2 regions of the Kitasatospora sp. NPDC006697 genome follow, and region 1 is predicted to be linked to the other one. Evidence: riboswitches for the same ligand, from Rfam matches in the RefSeq annotation. Region 1 holds a riboswitch; the other holds the start of a gene.
The links. Region 1 has a riboswitch for cyclic di-AMP ahead of ACFYNO_RS30510 (transglycosylase family protein). Riboswitches for the same ligand answer to the same signal wherever they lie in the genome.
Positions count from the first base shown of each region.

Region 2: another riboswitch for cyclic di-AMP. It lies ahead of ACFYNO_RS11950 (transglycosylase SLT domain-containing protein); the one in region 1 lies ahead of ACFYNO_RS30510 (transglycosylase family protein).

Region 1 is NZ_JBIAGU010000028.1:7,837-22,511, reverse strand. It holds gene ACFYNO_RS30545 (hypothetical protein) at 1-807, shown strand, start outside; gene ACFYNO_RS30540 (extracellular solute-binding protein) at 986-2,284, shown strand; gene ACFYNO_RS30535 (carbohydrate ABC transporter permease) at 2,298-3,320, shown strand; gene ACFYNO_RS30530 (sugar ABC transporter permease) at 3,323-4,153, shown strand; gene ACFYNO_RS30525 (glycoside hydrolase family 13 protein) at 4,211-5,911, shown strand; gene ACFYNO_RS30520 (LacI family DNA-binding transcriptional regulator) at 5,913-6,959, shown strand; gene ACFYNO_RS30515 (hypothetical protein) at 7,039-7,239, opposite strand; gene ACFYNO_RS30510 (transglycosylase family protein) at 7,413-8,627, opposite strand; cyclic di-AMP (ydaO/yuaA leader) riboswitch at 8,635-8,778, opposite strand; gene ACFYNO_RS30505 (hypothetical protein) at 9,313-10,302, opposite strand; gene ACFYNO_RS30500 (DUF397 domain-containing protein) at 10,774-11,010, shown strand; gene ACFYNO_RS30495 (ATP-binding protein) at 11,262-11,816, opposite strand; gene ACFYNO_RS30490 (helix-turn-helix domain-containing protein) at 12,201-13,073, shown strand; gene ACFYNO_RS30485 (TetR/AcrR family transcriptional regulator) at 13,086-13,721, opposite strand; gene ACFYNO_RS30480 (MFS transporter) at 13,933-14,675, opposite strand, start outside.
Region 2 is NZ_JBIAGU010000007.1:73,566-88,240, forward strand. It holds gene ACFYNO_RS11915 (SGNH hydrolase domain-containing protein) at 1-2,890, shown strand, start outside; gene lpdA (dihydrolipoyl dehydrogenase) at 2,944-4,353, opposite strand; gene ACFYNO_RS11925 (transglycosylase family protein) at 4,525-5,301, opposite strand; gene ACFYNO_RS11930 (pyridoxal 5'-phosphate synthase) at 5,828-6,511, opposite strand; gene ACFYNO_RS11935 (pseudouridine synthase) at 6,518-7,441, opposite strand; gene ACFYNO_RS11940 (SAM-dependent methyltransferase) at 7,498-8,295, opposite strand; gene ACFYNO_RS11945 (serine hydrolase domain-containing protein) at 8,494-9,879, shown strand; cyclic di-AMP (ydaO/yuaA leader) riboswitch at 10,043-10,203, shown strand; gene ACFYNO_RS11950 (transglycosylase SLT domain-containing protein) at 10,211-11,095, shown strand; gene ACFYNO_RS11955 (MarR family winged helix-turn-helix transcriptional regulator) at 11,185-11,607, opposite strand; gene ACFYNO_RS11960 (LLM class flavin-dependent oxidoreductase) at 11,737-12,642, shown strand; gene ACFYNO_RS11965 (HEAT repeat domain-containing protein) at 12,752-14,675, shown strand, end outside.

The sequences.
Region 1 (14,675 bases):
GAGCGGATCGACACCGGCCTGGACGCGCTCGACGGCATGGACCTGGACCCGGTGGTCTGGTTCACCGGGGCCAAGTACCTCGCGGTGCGCGACCGGCCGGCCCCCTTCGTGCTGCTGGACACCGACCTCTACCTGCGCCGTCCGCTGGCCGGCCTGGACCGCGGCGGGGCGCAGCGGAAGGGCTTCTGGTTCGCGCACTGGGAATCGGTCGACAACGCCGTCTACCCGCCGCCCGAGGAGCTGCCCAACCGGGCCGGCGCCGACCTCTCCCGCTGGCTGTTCGACACCCCCGCCACCAACATGGCGATCGCCGCCTTCCTGGACGAGGACCACCGGGCCGGCTTCGCGCAGGCCGCCCTCGGCTTCGCGCTCGGCAACGGCGGCCCGGCCCCGGGCGAGCCGGTGGCCCGCCCGGCCTTCGCCGAGCAACGGCTTGCACCCGCTGTCGCAAGGACCCTGGGCGTGCCGCTGCACCCGGTGGCGGAGGGCTTCTGGCTGGTCGAGGAGGAGCGCTGGGACGGCCCCGCGCCGGTCGCCGACTTCCACCACATCTGGAACCTCAAGGCCGCGCTGCGCCGCCACCCCGAGCTGCACGGCCCCTACCTGCGACAACTGCTGGCGGAACTGCTCTGGCGGTTCCCGGACACGGCCGGCCTGCTGGCGCGGATCCCGGCGCTGGCCGGGCTGCGCCCGCTGCTCGCACCCACGCTGGCGGCCCTGGAGCAGCACGGCCCGCTGACCGACCCGAGTTGGCCGTTCGGCGAACGCAGGACGCGCCGCGGCAACCGTGAGGACACGCGCGTGTAACGATCGCCGAGTCTTTGCAGAAACTTGCTGCAAGACCTTTCAGCCGGGCTTTCAGCCCTGTTACGTTCCTGCCCAAGCCCGGTGCCGGCGCCAGTGCGGTAGGTGCCGCGGGGCCAGTATCGCCCCTCCAGCTCCCGGATCGGGCACCCACCCCCACCGTTTTCACCTAGGAGTTCTCATGCGGCGTGGCATCGCGGCCTCCAGTCTCGTTGCGGCCCTTGCCGTGACTCTCGCAGCCTGCGGCAGCAGTGGCTCGGGCAGCAGCACCAACGCCCCCGCGGCCGGCGCCTCGGTGGACCCGTCCAAGGTCAGCGGCACCGTGACCTACTGGGACACCTCGGACGCCAAGGCCGAGGCCCCGACCTACCAGGCCGTGATCGCGGACTTCCAGGCGAAGTACCCGAACATCAAGGTCAACTACGTCAACGTGCCGTTCGCCGACGCGCAGAACAAGGTGAAGAACGCCTTCTCCACCGGCGCCGACGCCCCCGACGTGATCCGTTCCGAGGTCGCCTGGACCCCCGAGCTGGCCGCCGACCACTACCTGCAGCCGCTCGACGGCACCCCGGCCCTGGTCAACCCGGACGACTACCTGCCGAACCCGGTCGCCGCCACCAAGTACGACGGCAAGACCTACGCCGTCCCGCAGGTCACCGACACCATGGCGCTCTTCTACAACAAGAAGATGTTCGCCGACGCCGGCATCACCAACCCGCCGGCCAGCGTGGACGAGCTGAAGGCCGACAGCGCCCAGATCAAGCAGAAGCTCGGCAAGACCGGCTTCTACCTGCGCGGCGACGACGCCTACTGGACCCTCTCGTTCCTCTACGGCGAGGGCGGCGACCTGGTGGACGCCTCCAGCAAGACCGTCACCATCGACAACGCGGCCGGCGTCAAGGCCTTCACCACCATGAAGGACCTGGTGGACTCCGGCGCCGCCAAGACCTCGGTCACCGACGGCTGGACCAACATGATGTCGGACTTCCAGTCCGGCAACGTGGCGATGATGATCAACGGCCCCTGGTCGCTGGCCACCATCAACCAGGGCGGCGGCGCCTTCGCCGACAAGTCCAACCTCGGCATCGCCGTGGTCCCGGCCGGCAGCGCCGGCCAGGGCGCCCCGCAGGGCGGCCAGTCCTACGCGGTCTACGCCGGCAGCAAGAACGTCTCCGCCTCGGAGATCTTCGTCCAGTACATGTCCTCGCCCGAGGCCCAGACGAAGATCCTCCAGGGCACCGGCGCGCTGCCCACCCGCAAGTCGGTCTGGGCCCAGCCGGACGTGGCCTCGATGGACGAGGTCAAGTTCTTCAAGGACGCCATCGACAAGGCGCACCAGCGCCCCTGGATCCCCGAGGGCGGCACGCTGTTCGCCCCGCTCGTGACCGAGTACACCGCGATGCTCTCCGGCAAGGAGAGCCCGCAGACCGCGGTCAAGAACGCGGGCGACGCCTACCGCAAGAACCTCGGCTGGAAGTAAGGAAAAGACGGGCATGGCTGCCGTGGACACCACCAGTCGGCCCGGCGCCCCGGCCGCGGGCGGGAACCTCCCCGCCCGCGGCCCGCGGCGCGCGGCCGGCACGGCTGGGCGCTTGCGCCTGGCCCTGAGCAAGCACTGGTACGCCTGGACACTGGTGGCGCCGGTCGTCATCGTCATCCTGGTGCTGGTCGGCTATCCGTTGGCGCAGGGGATCTACCTCTCCACCACCAACGCCAACGACAAGAACACCGAGAAGCAGATCGGCCAGTTCCTGCACATCCCGGCCAGCTACAAGAGCGTGGGGCTGGGCAACTACACCGACATCCTGTTCGGCGCCCACACCACGTTCTGGGCCCGGCTCGGTTGGACCGTCACCTGGACGGTCAGCTGCGTGGCGGTCTCCTTCCTGGTCGGCCTGGCGCTGGCGATGCTGCTGAACCGGCAGGTCCGGTTCCGCGGCCTCTACCGCACCATGCTGATCCTGCCCTGGGCGGTGCCGGCGTTCGTCTCCACGTTCAGCTGGCGGTTCATCATGAACAACGACCGCGGCTTCCTGAACCACGCGCTCCAGGCGATGGGCCTGCCCACCTTCGACTGGCTCAACGACCCGACGATGGCCCAGATCTCGGTGGTCATCGTCAACATCTGGCTCGGCTTCCCGTTCGTCATGGTCGCGATCCTCGGCGGACTCCAGTCCATCCCCGCCGAGCTCTACGAGGCGGCCGAGATGGACGGCGCCAGCCCGTGGCAGAAGTTCTGGTACATCACGCTGCCGGCCCTGCGTCCCGTCAGCAGTACCGTGGTCCTGCTCAGCACGATCTGGACCTTCAACATGTTCCCGGTGATCTTCCTGCTGACCAACGGCGGGCCCGGCGACACCACCCAACTGCTCGTCACCTACGCCTACAACGAGGCGTTCACCGGGATGCGGCAGTTCGGCGAGTCGGCCGCCTGGGGAGTGATCATCCTGCTGATCCTCGCGGTGTTCGCGGTCGTCTACCGCCGGGCGCTGCGCAAGCAAGGCGAGGTGTGGTGACCATGGCACAGAGCAAGAAGCGGTCCCCCGGGGCCTCGGCGGCGCTGCACGGCGCCCTCGCGCTGGCCTCCCTGGTGTCGGTCTTCCCGGTGCTGTGGATCTTCCTGACCTCGCTGAAGCCGGCCGGCCACGAGACCAGCACCAGGTTCTTCGACCACCCCACCCTGGCCGCCTACGGCGACCTGATCAGCCACACCAAGTTCCTCACCTGGTTCGGCAACTCGGTGCTGGTGGCCGGCTTCACCACGGTGATCGGCGTCTTCCTGGCCGCCACCACCGGCTACGCGGTCAGCCGGTTCCGGTTCCCCGGCATGCGGCCGGTGATGTGGACCCTGCTGATCACCCAGATGTTCCCGGTGGCGATCCTGATCGTGCCGCTCTACCAGCTGCTGGCCAAGCTGCAGTTGCTCAACCAGCCGCTCGGCCTGATCCTCACCTACCTGACCATCGCGGTGCCGTTCTGCGCCTGGACGATGAAGGGCTACTTCGACACCATCCCGACCGAGATCGACGAGGCCGGACGGATCGACGGGCTCAACCCCTTCGGGACCTTCTGGCGGCTGGTGCTGCCGCTGGCCCGGCCGGGCCTGGCGGTCACCGCCTTCTACTCCTTCATCACCGCCTGGGGCGAGGTCGCCTACGCCTCGCAGTTCATGACCGGGCTGGACAAGATGACCCTCGCCGGGGGCCTGCAGACCTTCGTCAACCAGTACACCCAGAACTGGTCGATGATGGCCACCGCCTCGGTGCTGATCGCGATCCCCGCGGCCGTCGTCTTCGTCCTGGTCCAGCGCCACCTGGTGGCCGGTCAGACCGCCGGCTCCGTCAAGTAGCCACCCCCAGCGCTCACCTACGTCCCCAAGGGATATGCCTCCATGACCCAGGCCCCCATGACCCAGGCTGCCACCACCCCCGGCACGGCCGACGCCGGCCGGCCCGCCCCCGCCCCGGCCGGCACCCCGGCGGCCGGCGAGTCCAGAGGCTGGTGGCGGGACGCGGTCATCTACCAGGTCTACCCGCGCAGTTTCGCCGACGCCAACGGCGACGGCATGGGCGACCTGCCCGGCATCCGCGCCCGCCTGCCCCACCTGCGCGACCTCGGGGTGGACGCGGTCTGGCTCTCCCCGTTCTACGCCTCCCCGCAGGCCGACGCCGGCTACGACGTGGCCGACTACCGCGCGGTGGACCCGATGTTCGGCACCCTGCTGGACGCCGACGCGCTGATCCGGGAGGCCCACGCGCTGGGCCTGCGGATCATCGTGGACCTGGTGCCCAACCACTCCTCGGACCAGCACGAGTGGTTCCAGCGGGCGCTGCGCGAGGGCCCCGGCTCCCCGCTGCGGGACCGCTACCACTTCCGCCCCGGCAACGGCGCGGACGGCGAACTGCCGCCCAACGACTGGGAGTCCATCTTCGGCGGGCCGGCCTGGACCCGGACCGCGAACCCGGACGGCACCCCGGGCGAGTGGTACCTGCACCTGTTCGCCCCCGAGCAGCCCGACTTCAACTGGGAGAGCCCGGCCGTCGCCGACGAGTTCCGCTCGATCCTGCGGTTCTGGCTGGACATGGGTGTGGACGGCTTCCGGGTCGACGTCGCCCACGGCCTGGTCAAGGCCGCCGGCCTGCCCGACCTCGGCGCCCACGACCAGCTCAAGCTGCTCGGCAACGACGTGATGCCGTTCTTCGACCAGGACGGCGTGCACGAGATCTACCGCGCCTGGCGCCGGATCCTCGACGAGTACCCCGGCCAGCGGGTGCTGGTCGCCGAGGCCTGGACCCCCACCGTCCAGCGCACCGCCAACTACGTGCGCCCCGACGAGATGCACCAGGCCTTCAACTTCCAGTACCTGGGCACCTACTGGGACGCCGACGCGCTGCGCCGGGTGATCGACGAGTCGCTGGACGCGATGCGCCCGGTGGACGCCCCCACCACCTGGGTGCTCTCCAACCACGACGTCACCCGGCACGCCACCCGGTTCGCCAACCCGCCCGGCGGCACCCAGCTGCGCGAGCCCGGCGACCGCGCGCTCGGCCTGCGCCGGGCCCGCGCCGCCACCCTGCTGATGCTGGCGCTGCCCGGCTCCGCCTACCTCTACCAGGGCGAGGAACTGGGCCTGCCGGACGTCACCGACCTGCCCGATGAGGTCCGCCAGGACCCCTCGTACTTCCGGGCCAGCGGCCAGGACGGCTTCCGCGACGGCTGCCGGGTGCCGATCCCGTGGTCCGGCACCGCCGCCCCCTACGGCTTCGGCCCGGCCGAGGGCGGCCCCAGCTGGCTGCCGCAGCCCGCCGAGTGGGCCGGCCTCAGCGTCGCCGCGCAGACCGGCGACCCGGACTCCACCCTGGAGCTCTACCGCAGCGCGCTGGCCGTGCGCCGGCAGCACCCGGCGCTCGGCGCCGGCGACGCCGTGGAGTGGCTGGAGACGCCCCCCGGGGTGCTGGCCTTCCGCCGCGACGACTTCCTCTGCACCGTCAACACCACGGCCGAGCCGGTGGAGTTCGCGGTCGACGGCGCCCTGCTGCTCGGCTCCGCGGGGGAGCAGCAGCCGGGTCTGCTGGCACCGGACAGCACCAGCTGGTGGGCGGTGTGACATGGTTGCAATAGGCTCTGGGATCGTGACTACCGCGCGACTCTCGGACATCGCCGCTCAGGCAGGGGTCAGCGAGGCCACCGTCAGCCGGGTGCTCAACGGCAAGGCGGGCGTCTCGGCGACCACCCGGCAGACCGTGCTGGCCGCCCTCGACGTGCTCGGTTACGAGCGGCCGACCAGGCTGCGCCAGCGCAGCGCCGGGCTGATCGGGCTGATCACCCCGGAGCTGAGCAACCCGATCTTCCCGGCGCTGGCCCAGGTGATCGAGCAGGTGCTCAGCCGGCACGGCTACACGCCGGTGCTCTGCACCCAGACCCCCGGCGGCTCGACCGAGGACGAACTGGTCGAGATGCTGGTGGACCGCCAGGTCGCGGGCATCGTCTTCGTCTCCGGCCTGCACGCCGACACCGCCGCCGACCACGACCGGTACGCCAAGCTGACCGGGCGCCAGGTGCCGTTCGTGCTGATCAACGGCTACAGCGAGCGGATCGCCGCGCCGTTCATCTCGCCGGACGACCGGGCCGCGATGTGGATGGCCGTGCAGCACCTGGCCGAGCTCGGCCACGAGAAGATCGGGCTGGCGGTCGGCCAGCGGCGCTACGTGCCGGTGCAGCGCAAGATCGAGGGCTTCACGGCCGCCATGCAGTCGGTGCTCGGCACCGGCGCGGCGGAGGCCGACGAACTGGTCCACTCCACCCTGTTCAGCGTGGAGGGCGGCCACTCGGCGGCCGGCGTGCTGCTGGACCGCGGCTGCACCGCCATCGTCTGCGGCAGCGACCTGATGGCGCTGGGCGCGATCCGGGCGGTGCGGCAGCGCGGGCTGAGCGTGCCCGGCGACGTCTCGGTGGTCGGCTTCGACGACTCGCCGCTGATCGCCTTCACCGAGCCCCCGCTCACCACCATCCGCCAGCCGGTCGAGGCGATGGCCACCGCCGCCGTCGACGCCCTGCTGGAGGAGGTCGGCGGCGAGAGCCCGCAGCGCACCGAGTTCATGTTCCAGCCCGAGCTGGTGATGCGCGGCTCCACCGGGGCCGCCCGGACGCGCTGACGGTCGGTCCGTACGCCGGTGCCCGCCGCTCCCTCGCGGAGCGGCGGGCACCGGCGTTGCCGTGCTGCGGCCGGGCGGCTCAGCCGTCCGTCTCCGGCCGGCGCTCGCGCTGCAGCCGGCCGGAGTCGTCGGGCTCGCCGGTGCGTGCCTCGGTGCGGCGGCTGCGGGCGAGGTAGTCGCGGACGATCAGCTCGACCGCGTCCTGCGGGTTGGCGGCGCCGCTGAGCATCATCACGTCGATGGCCAGATCGGCGTCCAGGCTGACGGTGACCTTGGGCATGGGCTCTCCTCGGGGGCTGAAGATCCCAGCATGACCCCAGGAGTGCCCGACGGAAACCGGGGATGCCCGGTGACGGCGGAAGGCCGCCCCCCGAACGGGGAGCGGCCTTCCGCCCGTCGGCCGGCGGCTGTCGGACACCAGCCGCCGGCCACCTGGTCCGTGGACCGGTCGGGTCAGACCCGGCCGGCGAAGTCCGGGGTGTAGTTGGAGATGGTCTCGAACTTCACGCCCGCGCTCGGGTTGGCGGCCTCGACGTACTGGCCGTTGCCCACGTACAGACCCACGTGGTAGACGCCGGAGTCGGAGCCGTTGTTCGACCAGAAGAGCAGGTCGCCCGGCTGCAGGTTGTTCAGCGAGACCGGGGTGGTGGCGGCGGCCTGGTCGGCGGCGACCCGGGGGATGGAGATGCCGGCCTGGGCCAGCGCCGCCTGGGTCAGGCCGGAGCAGTCCCAGCCGCCGTTGCTGCTGCCGCCCCAGACGTAGGCCTGGCCGACCTTGGACTCGGCGAAGTTGATGGCGGCGGCCATCGAGCCGGTGGCGGTCTGGGAGGAGGCCGAGGCGGTCCGCACCGAGGCGGTGGTGACCGGCGCGGACTGGGCCGGGGCCGGGGTGCTGTCCGAGCTGTCGTCGCTCTGCTGGGCCGGGGCGGCGACCGTCGTGGTGCCCAGGGTCAGCTTCTCACCCGGGTAGATGACGTTCGGGCCCTCGGTCAGCACCGACTTGTTGAGGTCGTAGAGCTTCTGCCAGCCGCCGTCCACGTGGTGGCTCTGGGCGATGGTGGAGAGCCAGTCGCCGGCCGCCACGGTGTAGCTCTGGGTGGTGGTCTGCGCGGCCGCGGTGGCGTCCTGGGAGGCGCCGCGGTGGTGGCTGTGGCGCTCGGCCCGGCCCTGGTCGCCGCCCTGCGCGGACTGCGACTGCTGGGTCTGGGGCTGGGCCTGCTGCGCCGGGGCCGCCTGCTGGGCAGGGGCGGACTGCTGCGCGGAGCCGCTCGGGTCGACCTGGGCCGGGGCGCCGCCCGCGGTCAGGCCCGCCTGGATGGAGCAGACCGGCCAGGCACCGGGGCCCTGGTCGGCGAGCACCTTCTCGGCGACGGCGATCTGCTGGTCCTTGGTGGCCAGGTTGGCCTGCGAGGCGTACTGCGTGCCGCCGTAGGCCGCCCAGGTCGAGGAGGTGAACTGCAGGCCGCCGTAGAAGCCGTTGCCGGTGTTGATGGACCAGTCGTTGGTGCTCTCGCAGGCAGCGACCTTGTCCCAGACCGAGACCGGGGCGGCGGAGGCGGTGGTGGCGGTGATGCACGGCAGGGCCAGGCCGAGGCCCAGGAGGCCGGTGGCGGCGATCGCGCGCTTGGCGGTGCGGGACGGACGGTTCGTGCCAGTCGTGGGCAGCATGAAGACGCGTTCCTCTCCTACGCCTGCGAGGTGAGCTGTCGGATTCGGGCTGGAGTTGCCCGGCCGCGCACTGCGCGGCTTCACCCCTAGCCCCGGTCTCCCGGGGCGGCTTACCTGGTTCCCCCGCTCCTGCCGTGGTCGCGTTTTCGCACCGCCAGCGGTGCCGGTGGCAGGACTCGGCGTCCGGCCCGCTGGGTCCGTGTGACCACGAACGGGGAGCACGTTAGACAGAGATAAGTTGAATCCGCAAACAGCTGTGAGCAGGGTCACAGCGTCTTCACCGGCTCTTCAAGATCGAAGTGTGCTACCAGCTGAGGGGCCGTCGGCTGGGGGCCGGGGAACTCGGCTGCTCCGTACCGGAATTGCCTGGGTTTCAGGCTGATGCGGTGTTCAAAACGGCGGGGCGCCGCGCGGCCGGCCGCGGCCCGGATCTCGGGACGGGGGCGGGCGGCGGCGGGTCGCGGCGCGCCCGAGTTACCAATTCGAGACCAATCGTCAACCCGCAGCCATATGTCCGTTTTGCACCTGCTGTTCATCCATCAGACGTCTGCCGCTAGCCCGCGGCGGTGCGGCGGGAGCGGCGCCGGGCTGCCGAGGGGCTGCCGAGGGTGCGGGGAACGGCGTGAGGCCCCGCTCCGGGTGCGGAGCGGGGCCTCACGGGGTTCTGGGGCGTCGGGGGGGGGGATCAGCCCTCCAGGGCCGCCTCCGCGGCTTCCCGGGCCTGCTCGGCCGGGTCGGCGGCCTGGGCGGCCTCGGCAGCGGCCTGGGCGGCCTCCTCTGCGGCCGCCAGCAGCGGCGGCAGCACCGACAGGTACGCCGAGCCGACCAGCTGAGCCACCGTCGGGTAGGCGCCGACCGGGGCCGCGCTCGGGCAGCCGGTCTCCTCGGAGGCGGTCAGCAGCAGCTCCGCGTCCACCTCGGGGCCGAGCACCAGCGGCGCCAGCGCGGGCCGCTGCGAGCCGGTGGCCCGCAGGTGGTCCACGGCGCCGGCCACCGAGCCGGGCACGTCCAGCGCGGCCGCCACCACCGGCACGGCCAGCCGGGCGGCCAGCAGCACGCCGGTGATCCCGGCCGCGGCGGCACCCTCCTCACCGCCGGCCGTGGTCAGCACCACGCCGTCGGCCGCGGTGGCGATGGCGAACAGCCGGGCCCGGTCGGCCCGGGCCAGGCCGGCCTCGGAGAGCCGCACGTGCACGGCCTCGGCCAGCAGCGGGTGCGGGCCGAGCACGTCGGTCACCGTCGCCCCGGCCTGCTCGGCCAGGTGGTGCAGCTCGGCCAGCGCCGGGTGCGGGCCGGCCAGCAGCGGCAGCAGCACCGGGACGGGCACGCCCGCCTCGGCCGCGGCGTGCAGCAGCTGGGCCACGGTCGGCACCGGCAGCGGGCCCCGGCCGTCCTGCCGGTCCTGGTCCTGCTGCTGGTCCTGCTGCTGGTCCGGCTCGGCGCCGGTCAGCCAGCCGGCCAGCACCTCGATGCCGGGCTGCTCGCCGCGGACCATCGAGATCAGCTCCTCGACCACCGCGACCGACTCCGGCGTCGCCGGGCCCGGCACGGCCAGGACCAGTGCGGGCGCGCCGGTCGGGACCTCGGGCCGCTCGGGCCGACGGTGGCGCCCCCGTGCCCGGGAGCCTGGCGTGCGGACGGGCAGTGGTGCGCCCGGGATGGCTGCAGTGCTCATGGCGCAGCATCGTAGGACATGCGCGCGATCACTCCTCATCCGGCTGCCGGTCGGCGGCAGTGGCCCGGAACTGCACCGATTCGTGGACCACGTCCACACGGAACCCGCGCCAGTCGTCCCCAAGGTGACGGAGAGTGAGGAATCGGCTGCGAAACTGATCGTCATTCCGCGCTGTCAATGACTGAACCGGTCAGGCCCTCGGTGGCGTCCTCTCCACACGGGGTGACGGATCGCGGCCTGATCCACCCTCAAATGTCCGGTTCTGTCCGATGGAATCTGTCGGATTGGCCATGATTTGTCACCGCAGGTGTGACTCCGTGCACGCGCAAAATCGCATGCCGATGCACGTGCATTAGCGTTATCATCACGACAAGTAAGGCATTCGCCCTGCCCGTACGAGCCGGAGGCGGCCGGCGGCCGGAGCGGTCGGGCGCCGAGCGCTATGAGCACTCCAGCTCTTGGGAGAAACCGATGCACCACACGTACAACGGCATGCCGGCAACCGACCTCGATGGCGTGGTCTGGCAGAAGAGCCGGCACAGCAACTCCAAGGGGAACTGCGTGGAGTTCGCCGCACTGCCGGGCGGCGCCGTCGCGATGCGCAACTCGCGCTTCCCGGACGGGCCGGCCCTCATCTACACCCGGGACGAGATCGAGGCGATGCTGCTGGGCGCCAAGGACGGCGAGTTCGACCACCTGGTGGCCTGACCGTCGGGGTGATGAGCCGTCAAGCCGCCTGCTGCACCGGGCGGTCGCAGGTGCACGGAGAGCCGCCGGGGGAAGGGTCCCCATGGCGGCTCTGTGCTGCCGGGGGCCGCTCGCCGCCGTCCCCGCCGCCGTCCCCGTGCCCTTTCGCGCTCCCGCCCGCATCCGCGTCCCCGCCCGGGCCCGGAAACGGCGAAACGCCGCGCGGCCGCGCGGCGTTCGGTGCACGTTCGGGGGGAGTACTGCTGCTGCGATCAGGCGGAGCGGCGGTGCCGCCCGCTCACGGTGCCGTCCAGCACCACCGCGGCCTGGGCGCAGGAGGACTCGTCGGCCTGGAAGAGCGCCCAGACCACCTTGCCGGTGCCGGAGGCCAGCGGGTGCCAGCCCCAGGACTTGCTGAACGAGTCCACCAGGTGCAGACCCCGGCCGGACTCGGCGACGAAGTCGGCCTCCCTGGTGACCGGGCCCTCGCTGCTCGGATCGCTGACCGCGCAGACCAGTTGGGGACCGCGGTGGACCAGGCTGATCCGGATCGGCAGCGATATCCGGCCGTCTGCAGGGCCGGCCTGCACCGGGAACGGCTGACGTCCCGGCAGATCCGCCGCGCTCGGCTGTCCGATCGCGTGCCGCAGTGCGTTGGTCACCAACTCGGAGGCCACCAGCGCGACATCGTCGAACAGATCGCTGAGACCCCAGTCCTGCAAGGAGGTTCTTGCGAAGTCGCGAGCAGTCTTCACCGCGTCATAGCGGGGTGCGAGGGTGCACGTCACCACGTCAGGATCGACGGCCAGGGCCGTACCGGTGCCCATGAAGAGCTCCTCCCATAAGGGGGCGGACACGGCTGGACCCGGCGGGGTCATGCCGGTCACCTCCGACTCGCTCGGCCGCTTCGCCAACCTCCCGACCACGTACAAGGGGTCGACAGAGGAGCCTGCGGGACTGTCACAGGGGGCGTGCAACTGCACGTGCACCATCGTGCTCTGTGCTCACGGCGGATGCAAGAGTCGATTCACGTGCAGTCGCATCATTGGCATATGCAGGAGCCGGATGCACGTGCATCGGAACGTGCCGATGGATGTGCCGATGGACGTGCTGATGCAAAATTGGTAGATCCTTGTACTGGTACAGGCACGCTGAGCGGCCGGATGATGGCAGACTGTGCGCTGATTTCCTGAGGCGGAGGTTCCCAAGGCATGACCACAGTGCAGCCCGGCGGCGGTTCGATGGTGCGCCGGATCCTCCTGGGCTCCCAGCTGCGCCGGCTGCGCGAGGCACGCGGTGTCACCCGCGAGGACGCGGGCTACGCGATCCGGGCCTCCGAGTCCAAGATCAGCCGGATGGAACTGGGGCGGGTCAGCTTCAAGGAGCGCGACGTCGCCGACCTGCTCACGCTCTACGGCGTGACCGACGGCGGGGAGCGCGAGTCGCTGCTCGGCCTGGTCCGGGAGGCCAACAAGTCCGGCTGGTGGCACAGCTTCAGCGACGTCCTGCCGGGCTGGTTCCAGACCTACGTCGGACTGGAGGAGGCCGCCTCGCTGATCCGCACCTACGAGGTGCAGTTCATCCCCGGCCTGCTGCAGTCCGAGTCCTACGCCCGGGCCGTCTTCGCGCAGAGCCGACCAGTGCTCAGCGAGGAGGAGATCGACCGGCTGGTCGGCCTCCGGCTGCGCCGGCAGGCACTGCTGACGGAGGGTCAGGGCCCGCGGCTCTGGGCGGTGATCGACGAGGCGGCGCTGCGCCGCCCGGTCGGCGGCCCCAAGGTGATGCGCGGTCAGCTGCAGTACCTGATCGACGTGGCCGAGCAGCCCAACGTGGTGATCCAGGTGATGCCGTTCCGGTTCGGCGCGCACGCCGGCGAGAGCGGCGCCTTCAGCATCCTGCGCTTCCCGGAGCAGGACCTCGCCGACGTGGTCTACCTGGAGCAGCTGACCAGCGCGCTCTACCTGGACAAGCGGGACGACGTGGACGCCTACGTGCAGGTGATGGAACGGCTCTGCGTGGACAGCCTCACCCCGGAGCGCACCGTCGACCTGCTCAACACCATCCTGACCGAGAGCGAGGGCTGAGCCCCGGCGGCCTCAGGGCTGCCCGGCCTCCAGCCGCGCCGAGCTCTCCGGCTGCGGGGGCCGGCCCAGCTCCCAGGGCAGCCCGTAACGGGAGAACAGGTCGGCGCGGATCGGCGGCAGAGGGGTCTGTGCCCCCGGCAGCAGCACGCCGATGCAGCCGCCCATCAGCGCGCTGCGCAGCACCGCGTGCTCGGCCACCGGATCCGCCGCGCCCCAGTCCGCCAGCACCTCGCGCAGGATCGCGCCCAGCTGCTGCTGCTCCGGGTCCTGCACGAAACCGCCGACGTCCGGGTCGAGGATCAGCGCCAGGTGCGAGCGCATCACCCGGGGGTGGTCCAGCGCCGTGCGCAGCACCTGGTCGATCGCCGCGGCCAGTCGCTCCTCGGGCCCGGCGGAAGGCGCCAACGCGCCCAGCGCGGCCGCGAGTTCCAGGTGCATCAGGCGGTGGGTGGCCGACTGCATCAGGAGTCGTTTGCCGTCGAAGTAGTACGAGACCAGCCCGCGGGCGAGGCCCGCGCGCTCGGCGATGTCGGCGAGCGTGGTCGCGGCGTAACCGTGCTGGTCGACCAGCTCGACGGTGGCCCGCATCAGCCGCCGACGGGAGCGCAGCCGCATCTCCTCGTTGACCGATTCCCCGCGAGGTGCCATCGTGTCAGCTCCGTACGTTGGTTGGTCCTGGGCCAATATACTTTGTCCAGGTGGCCGGCTCGGCGCCCGAGGCGAAGGCGAGCGCGGGCCCGTACGGATCCGGCGCCGGACTCACCAGAACGGGGGACTGGTGAGACCGGCGCCCACCGGAGCGGCATGGGCGCCGATCCGGTGGGCGTGGTGTTCCGGAGGTGCTAGGTCAGACCCGTCATCAGACCCGTTCCCGCGGGGCCGCCTCGGAGTCCGCGGCCCGGCGGTAATCGTAGTCCGGCACGGAGCGCAGCACCTCGGTCCTGCGGCGGTCCAGCAGGGCACCGGCCGCCGTCACGAGCAGGCCGACCAGGGCCACGCCGGTGACCAGCAGCACCGCGTCCCGGTAGCCGGTGAGCTGGGCCGAGGTGCTGGTGCCGCCGTTGCTGCCCGCCGTCAGCACCGCCGTGGTCACGGCGAGCACCAGGGCGTTGCCGATCTGCATCGCGGTGTTGACCAGGCCGGAGGCCAGGCCCTGCTCCTCGTCGGCCACGCCGTTGGTGGCGGCGATGTTGGCCGAGGGGTAGAAGAGCGCGAAGCCGATGCCGAGCAGCACCATGGTCGGCAGCACCAGGCCGAGGAAGCCGCTGTGCGCGCCCAGCCGCAGGAAGAGCAGATAGCCCAGGGCCATCGCCAGGCTGCCCAGCGGCAGCAGCCGCCCGGTGCCGAAGCGGTCCACGATGGCGCCCATCTTGGTCGCGGACAGCGCCACCAGCGCGCCGGCCGGCAGCAGCGCGAAGCCCATCTTCAGGGCCGACCAGTGCAGGGTCTGCTGCAGGTAGAGGGCGACCACGAACTGGAAGCCCGCGTAGGAGCCCATCAGCAGGAAGGCCGTCAGATTGGCCCGGGCCACGCTGCCGTTGCGGAAGATGCCGAGCCGGACCAGCGGGTGTGCGGTGCGCTGCTCGATCAGCAGGAAGGCGG
Region 2 (14,675 bases), on a different contig from region 1:
TCCGACCGTTCCGGCGGAGCCGATACTTCCTGCTGCCCGCGCACGGGCCCCGCACGATCCCGGGTTCCGCCCGGACATCGAGGGCCTGCGCGCCCTCGCGCTGCTGGCCGTGCTCGCCTTCCACGCCGGAATCCCGCACCTGGCGGGCGGGTTCACCGGTGTCGACGTCTTCTTCGTGATCTCCGGTTACCTGATCACCGGTCAACTGCTGCGCGAGGCAGCGGTCTCCGGGCGGATCCGGCTGGTCGAGTTCTACTCCCGCCGGGCCCGCCGGCTGCTGCCCTCGGCGGCCGTGGTGCTCTCGGTGGTGGCACTGGCCGGCGCCTGGCTGACCGCGCCGCTGCGCCGCGCCGACCTGGAGTACGACGTGCTGGCCTCCGCGCTGTCGGTGGCCGACTGGCGCTTCGTCGCCCAGCAGACCGACTACCTGGCGGCGGGCCGGGACCCGAGCCCGCTGCTGCACTTCTGGTCGCTGGCGGTGGAGGAGCAGTTCTACCTGCTCTGGGCGCCGCTGCTGGCCCTGCTGGTCTGGCTGGCCCGGCGGCACTTCCGGTCCGCCTGGGCGGTGATGACGGCGCTGGTGATGCTGGCCTCGTTCGCGCTCTCGCTGCGCTGGACGCACGGCTCGGTCTCCCTGGCGTACCTCGGCTCGCCGTCGCGTGCCTGGCAGTTCGGCGTGGGCGCGGTGGCCGCGCTGCTGCCGGCCGCGGGGCTGCGGCGGGTGCCCGCGCCGCTGCGGGCGCTGCTCGGCTGGGCGGGCCTGGCGGCCGTCGGCTGGTCGGTGGTGGAGTTCACCGCCCGGACGCCGTACCCGGGTTGGGCGGCCGTGCTGCCGACGGTGGGCGCGGCGGCGCTGATCCTGGCGGGCCCGGACCCGCGCTTCGGCCCGGGCCGGCTGCTCGGACTGCGCGCGCCGCGCGCGGTGGGCCGGCTCTCCTACACGCTCTACCTCTGGCACTGGCCGGTGCTGGTGCTGGTGCAGGCCCGGTTCGGCGCGCTGGACTGGCCGGTGCTGGCCGCGCTCACCGCGGCCTCCGCGCTGCCCGCCCTGGCCACCACCCGCTGGGTGGAGCGGCCGCTGCGGCGCAGCCCGGTGGTGGTGGAACTGCCGCGCCGCGGGCTCTCCCTGGGCCTGAGCGCGGTGATCCTGCCGGTGGTGCTGGCGCTGGTGGTGGGCAGCGGCACGCTGCGGCTGCTCGGCCCGGGCACGCCGGTGAACCTGGCCGGCCTGCCGCCGGGCGCGCCGGACGGCCCGACCCTGCTGCTGCCGTCCAGCGCCGCCCGCACCGTGCCGGCGGTGGTGCCGACGGCGGCGCAGGCCCGCAAGGACTTCCCGCCGGACGGCGCCTGCGAGGTACCGCCGACCGCCGTCAGCAGCCCGGCCTGCCTGTTCGGCGACACCTCCAGCGGCGACCGGATCGTGCTGCTCGGCGACTCGCACGCCGGCCAGTGGTTCTCCCCGCTGCTCGGCATCGCCGCCGAACGGCACTGGGCGCTGGAGGAGCTGGTGAAGCAGGGCTGCCCGCTGCCGCAGCTGACCGTGGTCAACCCGCAGTTGGGCCGGGAGTACCGGGAGTGCGACAGCTGGCGGGCGAACGCGCTGGAGCGGCTGCGGATCGAGCCGAAGCCGCGGCTGATCGTGATCGGCGCGCTCAACCGCTACACCCGGGACCAGCCGCTGCTCGCCAAGGCCTGGGAGCAGACCCTGGCCCCGCTGCGGGAGTTGGGCGTGCCGATCGTCTACCTGACGGACACCCCGATCCCGGGCCAGGACGTGCCGGCCTGCGTCTCGGGGCACCCGGAGGACCCGGGCCGCTGCGCCTTCCCACGCGCGGCGGCGAACTGGCCCGATCCGCTGGCCGAGGCGGTGGCCGCCGGCCAGGAGCCCGGGGTGCGGGCGGTCTCGGTCAACCCGGTGCTCTGCCCGGATACCGGCAGCAGCTGCCCGGCGGTGCTGGAGCACATCCTGCTCTACCGGGACGACGCGCACCTGACCAATGTCGCGGCCGTGGTGCTGGCGCCCCGGCTGGACCGGCTGCTCTCCGACACCGGAGCGCTGCCCGCGCCGGGCACCACGGAGCTGCTGCACGAGGACTTCCAGGGCCCGGCCGGCTCACCGCCGGATCCGTCGCGCTGGCAGTACGACACCGGCACCTGCTACCCGGGCTGCCCGGCCGCCCAGTGGGGCACCGGCGAGCTGGAGACCATGACGGACGCGGCGCAGAACGTCCGGCTGGACGGCCAGGGCGCGCTGGAGATCGTGCCGACCCGGGGCCCGGACGGGCAGTGGAGCTCGGGCCGGCTGGAGTCGCGCAGTGCCCGACTGGCGGCGCCGGCCGGCGGGGTGCTGCGGATCGAGGCCTCGATCCAGCTTCCGGAGGCCACCGGCGCGGCGGCGGGCGGCATCTGGCCGGCCTTCTGGACGCTGGGCGGCGCGCTGCGCGACGGCTACACGGGCTGGCCGGGGATCGGCGAGCTGGACGTGATGGAGTCGGTGAACGGGCGCGGCTCGGTCTTCGGCACCATGCACTGCGGCTCCGCCCCGGGCGGGCCCTGCCACGAGCCGCAGGGCCTGGGCTCCGGCGAGCACCCCTGCCCGGACTGCCGGTCGGGGTTCCACAGCTACGCGGTGGAGGTGGACCGCTCGACCGCTCCGGAGCAGGTCCGCTGGTACCTGGACGGCACCGAGTACCACCGGGTGACGGCCGATCAGGTCGACCCGGCCGCCTGGGACCGGGCGGTGCACCACGGGATGTTCCTGGTGCTGGACGTGGCGGTGGGCGGCGGACTGCCCGCGGCCTTCGGCGGCACGGTCACGGCGGCCACCGAGCCCGGGCACCCGATGCGGGTGCGCGAGGTCTCGGTGACCGCGAGGCCGGCCGGCCACTGACCCCGGTCGGGTCCGCCCCCGCCTGGGCGGGCCCGACCGGCCTTACTGACCGGTCAGAAGTTGATCATGTGGCCGGAGAGGCCGTGGATGGCCTCCTTGACCGCCTCGCCCAGGGTCGGGTGGGCGTGCACGTTGCGGGCCACCTCGTGCACCGTCAGGTCCCACTGCTGGGCCAGGGTCAGCTCGGGCAGCAGCTCGGTGACCTCGGGGCCGATCAGGTGGGCGCCCAGCAGCTCGCCGTGGGTGTTGTCGCTGATCACCTTGACGAAGCCCACCGGGTGGCCGAGGCCGTGCGCCTTGCCGTTCGCGGTGAACGGGAACTTGCTGACCTTGACGTCGAAGCCCTGCTCCCGGGCCTGCGCCTCGGTGTAGCCGAAGCTGGCCACCTGCGGCTGGCAGTAGGTGGCGCGCGGGACCATGACGAAGTCGATCTCCATGGTCTCGGCACCGGCGATGGTCTCGGCGGCGATCACGGCCATCGCCTCGGCGGCGTGCGCGAGCATCAGCTTGGCGGTGACGTCGCCGATCGCGAAGATGTGCGGCACATTGGTGCGGCCGCGGCCGTCCACCGCGATCGCCCGGCGCTCGGTCAGCGCCACCCCGGTGGCCTCGAGGCCGTAGCCGTCCACCCGCGGGGCGAAGCCGATGGCCTGCAGCACCTTGTCGGCCTCCAGCACCTCCTGCTGGCCGTTGCGGGTGACGGTGACCTTGACCTTGCCGTGCGGGTCGGTGTCGTCGATCGCGTCGACCCGGGTGGAGGTGAGGATCTGGATGCCGAGCTTCTTGTACTGCTTGCCCAGCTCGGTGGAGACCTCGACGTCCTCCAGCGGGACCACCCGGTCGAGGAACTCGACGATGGTGACCTTCACGCCGTAGCTGTTCAGCACGTAGGCGAACTCGACGCCGATCGCGCCGGCGCCCGCGATGATGATCGACTCGGGCAGGCTGTCGCTGAGGATCTGCTCCTCGTAGGTCACCACCCGGTCGGAGAGCGAGGTGCCGGGCAGCAGGCGGGTGGTGGCGCCGGCGGCGATGATGCAGTGGTCGAAGGTGACGGTGGAGACCCCGCCGCCGTTCAGCGCGACCTGGATGGTGTGGTCGTCAACGAAGGTGCCGCGGCCGTCGATCTCGTCGATCTTGTTCTTCTTCATCAGGTAGTGGATGCCGGCCACCCGGCCGTCCGCCACCTTGCGGCTGCGCTTGAACGCCTCGTTGTAGTCGAAGGTCACCTGGCCCTCGACCTTGATCCCGTAGACATTGGCCTCGCGGGTGAAGATGGTGGCCAGCTCGGCGTTGCGGAGCAGGGCCTTCGAGGGGATACAGCCGACGTTCAGGCAGACCCCGCCCCAGTACTTCTCCTCGATGACCGCGGTCTTCAGGCCCAGCTGGGCCGAACGGACAGCGGCGGTGTAACCGCCCGGACCCGCTCCCAGGACAACGACGTCGTAGTGCGTGGTGCTCATGATCCTCGTTCCGGCGTATCGGTGAGACGCTGACGTCGACGACTGTATTCCCACCGCTCGCCAGGCGCGTGCCTGGCCCTGGCCCCGGGGAGCCCGGACAGCCCTGTGCCCCGGCCCGCGTGCTGCGGGCCGGGGCACAGGGGTGCTACCGGGTACGGCTCAGAGGGTCCGTCAGATGCTCAGGACCTGGCCCGGGAAGATGACGTCCGGGTTGGCGCCGATCACCGAGGCGTTCTTGGCGTACAGCGACTGGACGCTGGTGCCGTTGGCGGCGGCGATCTCGCCCAGGGTGTCACCGCTCTTCACGGTGTAGCCGCCGGTCGAGCCCTGCTGCTTGGCCTGGTGGTGGCCGCTGCCGTTGCGGTGGTTCTGCTTGGCCGGTGCGTCCTGGGTCTGCGGGGCGGCGGCCTGGGCCTGCGGCGCGGCCTGCTGGGCCGGCGCGGACTGCTGCGCCGGGGCGCTGGTGTTGGTGCTGGTGCTCTTGGAGCTGGTGGTGCTGGTGGTGCCGGTGCTGGAGGACGAGGTGTCCACCTGCGCCGGGGCGCCGCCCGCGGTCAGACCCGCCTGCACGGAGCAGACCGGCCAGGCGCCCGGGCCCTGGTCCGCCAGGACCTTCTCGGCGACGGCGATCTGCTGCGCCTGGGTGGCCTGGTCGGCGGAGGCCGCGTACGCGGTGCCGCCGTAGGCGGCCCAGGTGGACGGGGTGAACTGCAGACCGCCGGAGAAACCGTTGCCGGTGTTGATGCTCCAGTTGCCGGTGCTCTCGCACTGGGCGACCGAGTTCCAGGTCGCGGTGGAGGCGGCGGAGGCCGTGGTGGCCGCGACGAGGCCCGCCACCGGAAGGGCGGCGACGGCGCCACCCATGACCGCCATCCGGACCCAGTTGCGCTTCTTCGGCGCCTCGGCGGTGGCAGCGGCGGTGGCGGTGTTCTCGTTACGGAAAGTCAATGGTGTCCCTCTCGACAGAGCCCCGGGGCCGCACGGAACCAGGGCAGGTGAGTGTCCTGGTGTGCTGGGCCGCGTCCGGTGGACGGAGCGTGACGCGGGAGCGTCCCGTTCTGTCCCCGTGCACCCGCTCCGCACCGCGCTGGGGCGGTGGGATTCTCGGGTGATCCCGGGTGGCGCTCGCTGCGCCGAGATTCAAGTTAGGCAACCGGATGTCCGGAATCAACCATTTCGGGATCACCCCAGGTCAGCTACTGTTACCCGCGGAAACCTGGCGGCCAAATCGGACTAAAACCACCGAAAACTCGGCAAATCCTTCGGGCCGCCTGGGCTTCGATGTGACGCAGCCCACCGGCCGCGGGCCCCGTTCGGTCGACGCAGCGTCACCGCGGCGGGGCCCGGTGTCATATTTCGACCCGTCAGTGGCCCGGGCCACACGCCGCGGGCCGCCGGGCCGCGGCGGCTCGGCATCGGCCCGGCCCGGCCCGGCTCGGCGACGGCTCACGGCTCACGGCTCACGGCTCACGGCTCACGGCCAGAGCAGCTCCCGGTGCCACCCCTCGCCGTCCCGCCGGTAGAGCAGCCGCACGTGCTTGCGGTCGAAGGAGCCCTGCCAGAACTCCACGGTCCCGGCCCGCACCCCGTACTGCCGGTACCCGGGCGGCTCCGCCCCGGGCTGCTCGGCCAGCAGCCGGTCGGCGGCTGCCCAGGCCGCCCGGAACTCGGCCTCGCCGGCCAGCGGCTCGCTCTGCCGCCCGACCAGCGCGGCCACCCTGCTGCGCGGGCTCAGCTCCCGCACGGCGGCCGCCGTCCGCTCGGCCGGCGCCGTCTCCACCGCGCCGCGCACCCGCACCTGCCGCCCCAGCGCCGGCCAGTACCAGGTGAGCGAGGCCCGCGGGTCGGCGGCCAGCTGCCGGCCCTTGGGGCTCTGCGCGTCGCCGTGGAACCACCAGACCTGCTGCTCGGGCTCCAGCTCGCGCAGCCCGACCACCCGCCCGTCCGGCGCCCCGTCCAGCCCGGTGGTCCCCAGCACCGCGACCTGCGGGTCCGGCACCCCGGCCCGCAGCGCGCCGATCAGCCAGTCGGCGAACAGCTGCGCCGGCGCCTCCGGCACCTCCTGCGGGTCGAAGCCGGGCAGCTCGCGGGCCATCGCCGGGTGGGCGAAGAGCAGCTCGCGCAGTTCGGCGAACCGGGGGTCCGGGGCTTCGGTCATCTCTTCTCACGCCTCCCAGGCGCCGAGGGTGCGGCGCGAGCGCAGCCGCAGCTCGGCGCCGGTGATCGGGTCGGTGAACTCCAGGGTGCTCGCCAGCAGCTGCAGCGGCCGGGAGAAGTCGTCCGGCGCGGCGGCCGGCAGCACCTCGGGATAGACGGGGTCGTTGGCGATCGGGATGCCGAGCGAGCACATGTGCAGCCGCAGCTGGTGGGTCCGGCCGGTCAGCGGCTCCAGCCGGTAGCGGGCCAGCCCGCCGCGCCGCTCCAGCAGCTCGACCCGGCTGACCGCGTTCACCTCCCCCGGCTCCTCGCGGGCCGCCAGCACGCCGCGCTCCTTGACCATCCGGCTGCGCACCGTGACCGGAAGCTCCAGGCCGGCCCGGTAGGGGGCGACGGCCTGGTACTCCTTGCGGACCAGCCGGTCCCGGAAGAGCGTCTGGTAGGCGCCACGGGCCCGCGGGTCGGCCACGAACATCACCAGCCCGGCGGTCAGCCGGTCCAGCCGGTGCGCGGGCACCAGCTGGGGCAGCCCCAGCTCGTCGCGCAGCCGGGAGAGCGCCGTCTGCACCACGTGGCTGCCGCGCGGGGTGGTGGCCAGGAAGTGCGGCTTGTCCAGCACCACCAGCCGCTCGTCGCGGTGCACCAGCTCCAGCGGGAACGGCACCGGCACCTCGGGCGGCAGGTCGCGGTGGAACCAGACCTCGGTGCCGGGGGAATAAGGGGTGCGGTCGTCGATCGGGCCGTCGGCGGCGTGGATCTCGCCGCCGCGGACCATCTCGGCCAGCCGCTCGGCCAGCTGGTCCGGCAGCCGGTGCGCGAGGTAGGCGGCGACGGTGGGCCAGTCGCCCTCCAGCGGCAGCCGGACCCGGACCGGGTCGACCCCGCGCCGCTGCGGCAGGGGGGCGGTGGCGGGCGTGCTGCGGCGTCTCATGGCGCCGACCTTAGCCACGCGCACGCCCCCGGCGCACACCAGGAGGAGCGGAGGATTCAGGCCTTGCGGCCGACGCCCGCGTACATCCAGCGGGTGCTGCCCTCGGTCGGCCCCTCCGGCCGCCAGAGCGGCACGAACTCCACGCCCGGCTCCAGCAGCTCCCAGCCGTCGAAGAACTCCGCCACCTCGGCCCGGGTGCGCAGCCGGATGCCGGTCTCGGTCTTGTCCCAGGTCTTGGCGGCCTCGGCGGCCCGCTCCGGGTTGCCCTCGTGGGTGCTGTTGGAGAGCAGCAGCAGGCTGCCGGGCGCGACCCGGTCCAGCACCTGCCGCACGGCCTTGTGCGCCTGCTCGTCGGCGACGAAGTGCAGCACCGCGACCAGCAGCACGGCCACCGGCTGCTCGAAGTCGATCAGGTCCAGCAGCTCCGGCCGCTCGAAGAGCCGGTCCAGCTCCCGCACGTCGCCGCGCAGCACCGTGGTGGTGCGGTTCTCGGCCAGCAGGGCGCGGCCGTGGGTGAGCACGATCGGGTCGTTGTCCGCGTAGACCACCCGGGCCTGCGGGTCGATCTCCTGGGCGACCTGGTGCACGTTGCCCGCCGAGGGCAGCCCGGCGCCGACGTCGACGAACTGCCGGATGCCGGAACGGGCGGCCAGCCGCACGGCGCGCTGCAGGAAGGCGCGGTTCTCCCGGGCGGCGGCGGGGATGTCGGCGGAGACGCTGATCGCGTGCTCGGCGGCGGCCCGGTCCGGCGGGAAGTTGTCCTTGCCGCCCAGCCAGTAGTCGTAGATCCGCGCGGGGTGCGGGCGGTCCGTCTGAAGCTTCGTCAGGTCGAACTCGTCACCGGTCTGCTGCACTGCTCCCCCTGGGTTCCCCGTGTGTGCCCCGTCTGCGCGCGCGGCCGTGCCCGGTCGGCCGGGCCGGTCGCGCCGCCCGCTCCCCGCGGGCCGGGTCAGCATAGCGAGCGCGGTATTGCCGGGCCATCGGGGCCCGGGCCCGGTAAGGTCGAACGTCGGCCACCCCCACATCCCTGAATGCGAGGTCAGATGCCGGACGTGTCGGATGAGTTGCCGTCCCTGGAACTGCTGCCCGAGACCCGCCGGGCGCTGCTGCACCGGGTGGCGGTGGGTCAGGCCGAGGGCCGGACGCCGTCCATGCTGGCCGCCGTGCTGCGCGGCGGCCAGCCGGTCTGGACCGGGGCGCGCAGCATGATCGACGGCCACGCGCCCGGTACCGACGTGCAGTTCCGGATCGGCTCGGTCACCAAGCCGCTCACCGCCGTGCTGGTGCTGCGGCTGCGCGACGAGGGGCTGCTCGACCTGGCCGACCCGCTGGAGCAGCACCTGCCCGGCACCGCGGCCGGCGGGGCGACGGTGCGCGAGCTGCTCAGCCACACCGCCGGGCTGGCCACCGAGCCGCCCGGCCCCTGGTGGGAGCGGACCGACGGCTCGCTCCGGCCCGGTCTGGCCGACCTGCTGGAGGAGCAGCCGTTCCGGCACCCGGCGGGCGAGCGGTTCCACTACTCCAACGCGGGCTTCGCGCTGCTCGGCGCGCTGGTGGAGCGGCTGCGCGGGCAGCCCTGGGCGGAGGCGCTGCGCCAGGAGGTGCTGGAGCCGCTGGGCATGACCCGCACCACCCCGCTGCCGCAGGCCCCGCACGCGGGCGGCTTCGCGGTGCACCCGTGGGCGGACGTGATGACGGCCGAGCCGCTGACCGACACCGGGCGGATGGCGCCGGCCGGCCAGCTCTGGTCCACCGCCGCCGACCTGGGCCGGCTCGCCGCCTTCCTCTCCTGCGGGACCACCTTCGGCAACGACAAGGTGCTCTCGGCGCAGACCCTGGCCGAGATGCGCCGTCCGGCCGCGGCCCCGGACGGCGACTGGACCGAGGGCTACGGACTGGGCCTGCAACTGCGCCGCGAGCACGGCCGGCTGCTCTTCGGGCACACCGGTTCGGTGCCGGGCTTCCGGGCCGCGCTCTGGGCCTGCGAGGAGGAGGACGTGGCGGCGGTGGTGCTGGCCAACGCCACGTCAGGTGCCGCGCCCGGCCGGGTCGCTGCCGATCTGCTGCGGATCGTGGCGGACCGCGAGCCGCGCTTCCCCGAGCCCTGGCGCCCGGCGATCGAGGTGGACCCGGAGCTGCTGGCGCTGACCGGCCACTGGTTCTGGGGCCCGGCACCGCTCACCCTGGTGCTGATGACCAAGCGCGGCCTGACGCTGCGCGAGGCGGACGGCGACTGCACGCACTTCCGGGCCGACCCGGACGGCAGCTGGACGGCGCAGGACGGCTACCACGCGGGCGAGCAGCTGCGGGTGGTGCACCGGGCGGACGGCTCGGTCTCGCACCTGGACCTCGGCGGCACGGTGCTCACCCGGCAGCCGTACGGCCCGGCGGACGCCGTCCCGGGCGGGGTCTCGCCGACGCTCTGGCAGGAGGGCTGAGGCCGGCGGCAAGACCCTGGCGCCTTCCCCTCGAGGCCCCGGTCCGAACATGAGACACCTCACATCCGCTTGTGATAGGACCGTCGGCCTGTTTACGGTGCATCTCGTTCGTCTCCACACGAACCTCGCTCTCCGGAACGCCGAGCCCTGCCACCGGACCGAGCGAGCACGTGCACCAGCACCGCGGCAGGGGCGGGGGAACCACAGGTAAGTCGCCCCACCCGGACTCGTCCGGGCGGGGCTTGGGGTGAAGCCGTGCTCAGCGCGGCCGGGCAACTCCAGCCCGAATCCGACAGCTCACCTCGTAGGCGTGGGAGAGGAATCGCACGTCATGATGTCCGTCAACGGTCGTCCCAGCCTGCCCAGCCGCGCCGCCGTCAAGCGCACCGTCGCCATCGCCGTGATCGCCGGTGTCGGCGCCGGCCTTCCGCTGATCGCCGCCGGTGGCGCCAGCGCCGCCCCGGAGCACCACGCCCCGGAGCACCACGCCGCGCAGCAGCACCACCGCTACACCGCCCCGGCCCAGCAGCAGGCCGCCCCGGCCGCCGCGAAGCCGGCCGCCCAGGTGCAGTCGGCCCCGCAGGCCGCCGCCCCGGCGCAGACCCAGGCCGCCGCTCCGGCGGGCTACACCGTCCGCGGTGGCGACACCCTGTTCAAGATCGCCAACGCGCACAACGTGCAGGGCGGCTGGCAGGGCCTGTACCAGCTGAACAAGTCCGTGCTGACCCACGGTCCCGACACGATCTTCCCGGGCCAGCACCTGTCGCTCGGCGGCCAGCAGCAGGCCGCGGCCGCTCCGGCCCAGGCGCAGACCCAGGCTCCGGCCCGGACCCAGGCCCCGGCGCAGCAGCAGAGCGCCCCGGCCAAGTCCGCGCCGGCCGCCGCGACCACCACCCAGACCGCCGTCACCGCCCCGGCCGACACCTCCGCGGGCTCGCTGCAGGCGCTGGCCGCCTCCATCGTCCCGGCCGGCCAGCTGGCCGCGTTCGACCAGATCATCACCCACGAGTCCGGCTGGAACATCACCGCGACCAACCCCAGCTCGGGTGCCTACGGCCTGCCGCAGGCCCTGCCCGGCAACAAGATGGCCTCCGCGGGCGCCGACTGGCAGACCAACCCGGCCACCCAGATCAAGTGGGCGCTGCAGTACATGAACGAGACCTACGGCAGCCCGAACGCCGCTTGGGCCTTCTGGCAGACCCACTCGGCGTACTGATCCCGAGCTCCACTGCCCCTCGTGGCCGGCCGCTCCGACGATTCCGTCGGGCGGCCGGCCACGGCGCGTTGTGCCGGCGCCGCGGCGGCTCAGTCGGCTTCGCCGTAGCGCACCAGGTGGCGGGCCAGGTCGGCCAGGTCCTCGTCGCTCCAGCCGGTGAACCGCTCGGTGAAGGAGCGCCGCCGCATCTCGTAGGCCTCCCGGAGCAGCAGCAGCCCGGCCTCGCTGGGCCGCAGGATCTGCCCGCGGTGGTCCTCCGGGTCGGTCTCCCGGTCGACCAGCCCCAGCTTCTCCAGCGCGCCGACCTGCCGGCTGACCGTCGACTTGTCGAGCAGGAAGTGCGCGGCCAGGTCGGCCGCCCGGCAGCCGCCGCGCTCGTACATCAGGTCGAGCATGCTGTAGGTCACCAGGGAGAGCTCGGGGTGCAGTTGCGAGGCCTTGTGCCGGGCCCGGCGGGCGAAGGCGGTCAGCTCGCGCTGGATGGTGTCGATCGAGGCGTCCCGGGCGGCCAACGACGTGCTCCTTGCTGCTGTGGCTGCGATGGTAGTTGCAGAATACAACGTGGGATGGGCTGACGCCGCGTCAGCCGCGGTCTAGGGTGGGTCGCGAACCCCCGGATTCCTGGAAGGCGGCACCGCACGATGCAACTGGGCGTATCCCTGGAGCCGCCGCGCTGGCCGGCCGGCGCGGGCGGGACGGTGCTGCAGACGGCAGTGCGGGCGGAGCAGCTGCGCTTCGACTACCTGCTGATGTCCGACCACGTGCTGGCGAGCGAGGGCGGCGCCACCCTGGACCCGCTGGTGGTGCTCTCGGCGGTGGCCGGCGCGACGGGGCGGATCCGGCTGGCCACCAGCATCCTGGCGCTCCCCTACCGCCACCCGCTGATCGTGGCCCAGCAGGCCGCCAGCCTGGACGTGATCTCCGGCGGACGCTTCGCGCTCGGCGTCGGCACCGGCTGGAACCCCGAGGAGTTCGCCGCCCTGGGCCTCGAACCCCGCCACCGCGGCGCCCGCACCGACGAGGCGCTGACCGTGCTGCGGGCGCTCTGGTCCGGCGAGCCGGTGCACCACCGCGGCCGGTTCACCACCCTGGACGGTGTGCGCCCCGCCACCACCCCGCGTGCCAAGGGCGGGCCGGAGGTCTGGATCGGCGGCCAGAGCGACGCCGCCCTGCGCCGGGCGCTGCGGTTCGGCGACGGCTGGCACGGCGGGGTCTCCACGGCGGCGCAGGTGCACGAGGCGCGTGGACGGCTCGCCGCGCTCGGTGAGGAGGTCGGCCGCGATGCCGGGGAGCTGAAGCTGTCCAGCGTCTGCTTCCTGGTGCCGCCGGGCTTCGAGCCCGAGGTGCCGCTGCCGGGCGCACCGCTGGGCGGGCCGGGCGCGAGCCGGGCGCAGCTGCTGGACGCGCTCGGGGAGTTGGGGGCGGCAGGGCTGTCGATGGTCTCCCTCTGGATGCCGTTCGGGGCGCTGCGGTTGGTCGAGGCGATGGAGTGGGTGGCGGCGGAACTGCTGGAGCCGCTGCGGCCGGTGAAGGTGATCGAGGGGTAGGCGCCCTCGGTGGCGTCCCACCGCCCCACGTCTCCGCCCGAATTCATGCGACAGATCAGCCTCCGTCCGGCAGCATGAGCCGTTCGGCCCACGGACGGGGGATGTGGTCTTGGCGATGGACCTGGCGGCGCTCGCCGCCGTGCCCTGGGAGCGGCTGGCGACGGCGAACCCGGCCTTCCCGCCCACGGAGGTCCCCGTCGTCCTGCGCCGGCTGGCCGCCGCAGGCCCGTCGGCCGTCGAGGAGGACTGCCACGAGCTCTGGCACCCGCTCGTCCCCGCCGAGGGCCGGCCCGTCCCCGAGGCCGCCGTGGCCGCCCGGCCCTTCCTCCGCGGGCTCCTCGCCGACCCCGGGTTCGGCGCCCGCACCGCGCTGGTCGAGCTGCTGACGCGGATCGCCACCCCCGACGACCGCGACTGGGTCCCGGCCCTGCTCGCCGACCCGGCCCCCGCCGTGCGGCGGGAGGCGATCCCGCTCGCCGACGGCGCCCAGCTGCTGCACCGCTGGCAGGCCGAGTCGGACCCCACCGTCCGCATCCCCCTGCTGCTCGCCTTCGGCGAGGTCGCGGCCTCCGCCGACCCGGCGGCCGCCGAACTCCGGGCCCTCCTCGCCCGCCTGCTGACCGGCGACGACCCGGTGTTCCGCCTCGCCGCCCTGGACGCCTCCTCGGACGTCGACCCCGAGCTGCCGGTCCGTCAGCTCGACCTCCTGGTCGAGCTGTTCGCCGACCGGACCGCCCGTCCCCGGTTCGAGCAGGAGTGGTTCCTCCCGGGCTTCGAGACCTCCTTCGGCCACGACGTCCTGGTGCACCGCACGGCGGCCCTCCTCCGCCCGTACCCGGACGCAGAACTCGCCTTCCCCCTCCGCCTCCTCGAGACGGGCCGGCGGACCGGTGACGCCCCGCTGCGCCGGGTCGCGATGGAGCTCGCCTGGGAGCTGCTGGTCCAGCGGCGCTCCCCCGCCGCCCCGCTGCTGCCGCTGGCCGGCGAGCTGCTGGACGACCCCGACGGCGCCGTCCGCTTGCGCGCCGTCAACATCCTCGCCGCCCTCGGCCCGGCGGCCGCCCGGTACGCCGACCGCCTCGCCGACCTGCTCGAGGACGAGGCCGAGGACGACTACTACGACGCCAGGGTCTGCGACTTCGCCCGCTGGGCGCTCACCCGGATCGGCGACCCGCGCGGCCTGCCCGGCCTGGTCGAGCGGGCGTACGCGCCCTACCGCTCCCCGGAGGGCTGGGGTTACGTGGCCTCCGACCCGCGCGTGCCGGAGCTCACCGACCTGCTCGCCCCGCTGCGCGCCCACGCGGCCGCCCTGCTCCCCGAGCTGCGCGAGCTGCTGCGCGACGGCGCGGCGAACCGCGAGGTGCTGGCCGTGCTCGCCGCCTGGGGTGAGGACGCCCTGCCTGCACTGCCCGAGGTGCTGCCGCTGCTCGCCCACAGCTGGACGGCGAGTCACGCCGTCCAGGTCCTGTCCGCGATCGGCCCGGCCGCCGCCGACGCGGAGGCGGCCCTGCGCGCGGCCAAGGTGCTCGACCACCCCGGCAACCACGCCTTCGTCGCCTCCACCGCCCTCCGGATCCGGGGGGACCGCGCGGCAGCGCTGCGCTACTACACGGACGCGGTGCTGACCGCGACCGACCCCGACCACGGTCCATACCCGGCCCTCGCCGAGTTCGGCCGCGACGCCGCCGCCTGCGCCGACCGGGTCCGCCATGCGCTGGCGTACACCACCGGCTGGTCCCGCGTCGAGGCCGCCCGCGTGCTGCTCGCGATCGACCCGGACGGCCCGGTCGACGAGGCCGTCGGAGCCCTGGAGGAGGAACTGCTGTCCGCCGCCGCCGAGGAGGTCGACCTGCCCCGCTCCTTCCGCCCCGCGCTGGAGGCCCTGGTCGGCCTGGGCGCGGTCCGCCCGGCCGTGCGGACCGCGCTCCGCACGCTGCGCCGCTCGGACCGCCGCTTCGCGGCGGGCTGGGGCTACCAGCGGGTCCTTGCCGACCAGGAGCTGTGCGAGCTGATCGACCGGGCGCTCGGCACCG